Regions from separate parts of the Endozoicomonas sp. SESOKO2 genome, predicted to be linked through region 1. Evidence: predicted binding sites of a transcription regulator. Region 1 holds the regulator's gene; the other holds the start of a gene.
The links. Region 1 encodes LexA, which represses DNA repair genes until DNA is damaged. Its sites were predicted from a motif close to TACTGTNTANNTANACAGTA; they were not measured.
Positions count from the first base shown of each region.

Region 2: ruvA (Holliday junction branch migration protein RuvA) is a predicted target of LexA. The motif match lies at 1,113-1,132, and genes of this name have one in related genera.

Region 1 covers NZ_JAHHPQ010000221.1:28,874-31,334, reverse strand. Annotated here, with positions in the region: gene KDK17_RS05545 (serpin family protein) at 1-928, shown strand, start outside; gene lexA (transcriptional repressor LexA) at 1,205-1,807, shown strand; gene KDK17_RS05535 (SulA-like leucine-rich domain-containing protein) at 1,886-2,380, shown strand; gene KDK17_RS05530 (hypothetical protein) at 2,408-2,461, opposite strand, start outside.
Region 2 covers NZ_JAHHPQ010000275.1:4,038-6,498, reverse strand. Annotated here, with positions in the region: gene ruvC (crossover junction endodeoxyribonuclease RuvC) at 1-476, shown strand, start outside; gene KDK17_RS06410 (carboxymuconolactone decarboxylase family protein) at 473-1,018, opposite strand; gene ruvA (Holliday junction branch migration protein RuvA) at 1,155-1,766, shown strand; gene rarD (EamA family transporter RarD) at 1,806-2,461, opposite strand, start outside.

The DNA.
Region 1 (2,461 bases):
CGCTGGAAAACAGAGTTCTAATTCTAAAAAACTGGCAAGTTCCAACCCTTTTGATATGTATGATAGCGAAGATGATATATTTGATAGCGATGATGATATATCTGATAGCGATGATGATAGTTCTAATAACCCGTTCTTAAATAAACAGGAAGAAGTACAAAAAAACTTATCTCTAATAAAAGATCTGTCTTTTAGAACTTTTGAAACTGTTGATGTGAGCACTTATATAAATAAATTTTATAATCCAAATGGGTATTTAGATATTCAAAGTGCTGATGCAAACAATACTAATTTAACAGTCAGTTTTTCTTCTTTGGATAGTGCTAAAAAGTTTAAAGAAAGTGTATTAGAATCAATTGGTGAAAAAAATGGGAATTTAATTCGGGTTAACAAAAGCTTTTTTTCTATTGAAGTATATGTTTCAATTAGAGAATGGGATAAAATGATTGATAAAATAACTTCTGAATCCACTGATTTTTATATTTCTGACAGCAAAGATAATCCTACAATTATCCCTGCTGAAAAACCGAGCTCTGATAATCTGGTAACTTTTAACGATTATGATATGTCTGATAGTGAAGATGACAGTTCTGATAGCAAAGTTTATACGTCTGATGATCAATTCACATCTAAAAAAGAAGTAACCGATCAAACTCCAATGGGGAGTGTAAGTACTTTAATACAACAGAACTATAATCCGAATGGGGAGTTTGATATTCAGAATACTAAATCAGATCATATACAGCTAACACTCACGATGTCTTCTTTGGAAGAGGCTAAAAAGCTTAGAGAAAGAATATTAAAATCAATTGGAGACAAACATTTTAAATTTGTCAGGATTTTTGGTCGTGATTCTCCTTTTCAATTAGAGGTTTCTTTTCAAGCCTGGGACGCGCTGCGTGAGAAGTTAACTTTTAATCAACCATGAATCAATACAATGCTAAATCCGGAGATTAATCACCTCCGGATTTTTTTTAACAAAAGCCTCACAGAATCAGTTTGCGAATATCGGTCAACCATTCACCAGTAGGAAGGTAAAGCTTGCCACATGCATCATTGACGGCCCTTAGTTCAATTGCTGCTCATCATCGCGGCCCGACCTGCGCGGCCCGACCTGCGCGGCCCGACCTAACATAATGACTTGCCAGAGCAATATTACTGTATATAATCACAGATACTGTATAAAAAAACAGATTGAGTGACCATGATCAAACTGACTAAACGGCAATCCGAAATACTGGACCTGATCAAGTCTCATATCGAAGAGACAGGTTTCCCACCCACCAGGGCAGAAATCGCCAAGACCTTCGGTTTTCGTTCACCCAATGCGGCAGAAGAACATCTCAGGGCACTGGCCCGTAAAGGCGCCATCGAAATTACCCCCGGTGCTTCACGAGGTATCCGAATTCCAGACAGCCAGCCTGAAGGCCTTCCGATCATTGGACAGGTGGCTGCCGGTAACCCGATCCTCGCCCAGGAACATATCGAAGACCACCTGATGCTCAACCCCGGCTTCTTCACCCCAGCCGCTGACTTCTTGTTAAGAGTCAAAGGGATGAGCATGAAAAACATCGGGATTCTTGATGGTGACCTGCTGGCCGTTCACAAGACTACAGAGGTTCGAAACGGTCAGGTTGTCGTCGCCAGGATAGAAGACGAAGTCACCGTTAAACGATTCGAGAAACAGAAAAACAAGGTATTACTCCATCCGGAAAACGACGAGTTCGAAACCATTGTCGTCGATCTCACTCATGATATTTTCGCGGTCGAAGGTTTAAGCGTCGGGGTGATCAGAAATCAGTCCTGAAACGGTTGTTGTATGAGCACCTATACACTTGAGTGAGAACACCGAAAAGCGACCGGACCATGCCAGGAGGAAGGATTCATGCTGTACCGAACAAGCAGTGAAAGGCACAATTTTTCAACATCAGGCTTTCAGAGCAACACAGTTCGCATAAACCGCTCCAGCCTGAAAAAAACGTTACCAGAGAAAAATAAAAGCTCTCCCAGTCCCAGTATTAATGAGCTCATTCTGTCAGGACAACCCTGGCAGGCCGAACAACTCCTGACACCAATGCTCAGTCAGCTTTCCAGTGACAGTGAACGCTGGTTGACTCTGATTCTGGCAGACAAATCGGATACCAGAACCTTGCAATGGTTAAAGAATTGCAACCTGAACCATGACAAGGTGCAAATTTTTAGCGCTAACGATGATCACCAGACACTGGAACTCACCCGGAAAGCACTGGCATCCGGAACCAGCCACACCGTCATTAGTTGGCTGGGACACTTGGATAAAGGGTGGCTAATCAAGCTTGAAAGCGCTGCCCGCAATGGACAGTGTCAGGGACTGGCTATTCGCAGCAGGCAGGTTGCATGAAAACCTGTCACTGCCTTGAAGATAGAGTCAATGCAGCACTCTGTTCTCAGGAATCTCTTCTTCAGAGGATTGGGGACGAGT
Region 2 (2,461 bases), on a different contig from region 1:
TAATTGAAGAAGTAGGTAATAAAACACATTATGTGGCTTCCGGGTGTATTCGCATCCGGGAAGCGCCTTTGCCTGAGCGATTGCAGCAGATCTATGAAGGTATCAGTACTCTGATTGAACGTTACACCCCACAGTCAGTGGGTGTCGAACAGGTGTTCATGTCCAGGAATGCCGATTCGGCACTGAAGCTGGGGCAGGCCAGGGCGGCGGCTATTGTGGCTGTGGTCAATCATAATCTTGAGGTGTCGGAGTATTCTGCCCGGCAGGTCAAGCAGGCGGTGGTTGGCAAAGGTTCTGCGGATAAGTACCAGGTAAAGCACATGGTGAAGTCTATCCTTGACTTGAATGATACTCCTCAGGCTGATGCCGCAGACGCCCTGGCAGTTGCTCTTTGTCATGCTCATACCCGCTCCAGTCTGGTCAGAATGGCAGGTGCTACAGGTACCCGACGTCGTCGTCTCACGGGGCAGGCTTAGTTTGGGTGGACGCAAAGGTGAAAGGAAGCGATGCAAAACACCAGGTCTACAATCTGTTGCGGCGTATAGATTTTCTTCAATGCTTTCCAGTTTTCTATACCTATGATCTGTTCTTTGTAGAGTTCTTCAGTGGTTTTCAGTAACAGGCGCTGGCGGTTGTCCCAGCCCGGTGCCAGGAGACCGCGAGCAACCATTTGTACATCACTGGCTTTCAGACCGGTGTCCAGAGCACATTGAGCAATGTCCGGGATCAGGTGTCTGGTATTACAGAGGTAGGCACTTCGAAGAGCAACCAGAGCCCGATCTCTCATAGGAAGGCTGGTATAGCCCTGTATATAGCCGGTGAAACTGCGAACAGGCTTATCGAGCTTAGGTGAATTTGCTATTCGCTCCGGAGGGGCCTCCACCAACAGAGATTTCTGTGACTGGATGAAAGGGATAGGAATAGCCCCGCCGGTCACAGCGGGATGGTATTCACTGGCCAGACCAGCCTTAGGAAGGATTTGCCAGAGTACTCCCAAAAATGTGCGAAGTCTCCTCATGAGGCCGCTCCTTCAGGCTGTTGGATTGATGTCTCTCAGTGATTAGAGAAGAGCAATCCTCAGGAGTTCATGGTTCTCAGCGTATTGTTAGGTGTTCTGACTACATGGTCAGAAAATAAAAAATTTGGGAAACGACATGATTGGAAGAATTCGGGGTCTTCTGGCTGACAAACAGCCTCCTCATTTGCTGATCGAAGCCTATGGTATCGGGTATGAACTGGAAGCTCCGATGTCGGTTTTTTATAAATTGCCGGAAGTGGGTCAAGAAGTCGTTTTGTACACCCACTTTGTCGTGCGTGAAGATGCTCAGCTTCTCTACGGCTTCAGCAGTCGTGATGAACGGGAATTGTTCAGAACCCTGATTAAGGTCAATGGAGTAGGTCCCAAGCTTGGACTGACCCTTTTGTCAGGTATTGAAGCTGATGCATTGGTACGCTGTGTAAAGGAGGGAGACAGTGCCACACTGGTCAAGCTGCCGGGTGTGGGTAAGAAAACAGCCGAGCGGCTGATTATTGAAATGAAAGATAAGCTGGATCGTTGGCAGTCAGCGCCCCTGTTGGAAGAAAAGCCTTTGATTGTTGGTGGGGAAATGGCTGCCGCAGCACAAGATATTGAACAGGAAGCCGTCAGTGCATTGGTGGCTCTGGGTTACAAGCCTCAGGAAGCCAGCAAAATCATTGGCAGATTGTTCAAGGACGGTATGACCAGTGAAGAGCTGATTCGTCAGGCTCTGAAAAGTATGATCTGATGCTTCCTCACATTATCTGGAAGGAGAGACACGGGAGTCTCACCTGTTTGTCTGGTTGACAGTTTTCCGGATGAGCTTGCTGACCGAGTCAACGCAAATGATTGCAGCAGCCAGCCAGATAAAGCTATAGCTTAACCACTGCTGTGCGTTGAAGCCTTCTCCCAGGACAGTCACAGCTACGACGAAGATCAAAGCAGGCTCCAGGTAGCACAACAGACCAAACGAGCTGACAGACAAGTGTCTTGAGGCGTTGATGTAACAGATCAGTGACAGGCTGCAGAGCAGTCCCAGACCTGGCAGCAGATACCACAGAGTGGCGGACTGGGTCAGGTGTTGCATAAAGCTGTGATCGCTCATCAGTATGAAAATACTGGCTGGAAGGAACAGCAGGTGCTCAAACAGCAGAGCGGGCAGGGTGTCGACCTTTAATGGCTTGCGAATGATGAAATATACCGGATAAAGACCGGCCACTGCCAGGCTGACCCAGGGTAAAGAGCCCTGTTGCCAAATCATGGCAAGCACACCCAGTGAGGCGAACCCCATGGCAAAGTATTGAGTCTTGTTGAGTCGCTCGCCAAATACCAGTTTGCCGGTTAATGCCAGAGTCAGTGGCAGCAAGAAATAGCCAAGGGACAGATCTCGGGTTTTGTCATTCACAGGGCCCCAAACAAACAGCCACCACTGAAAGCCTACTA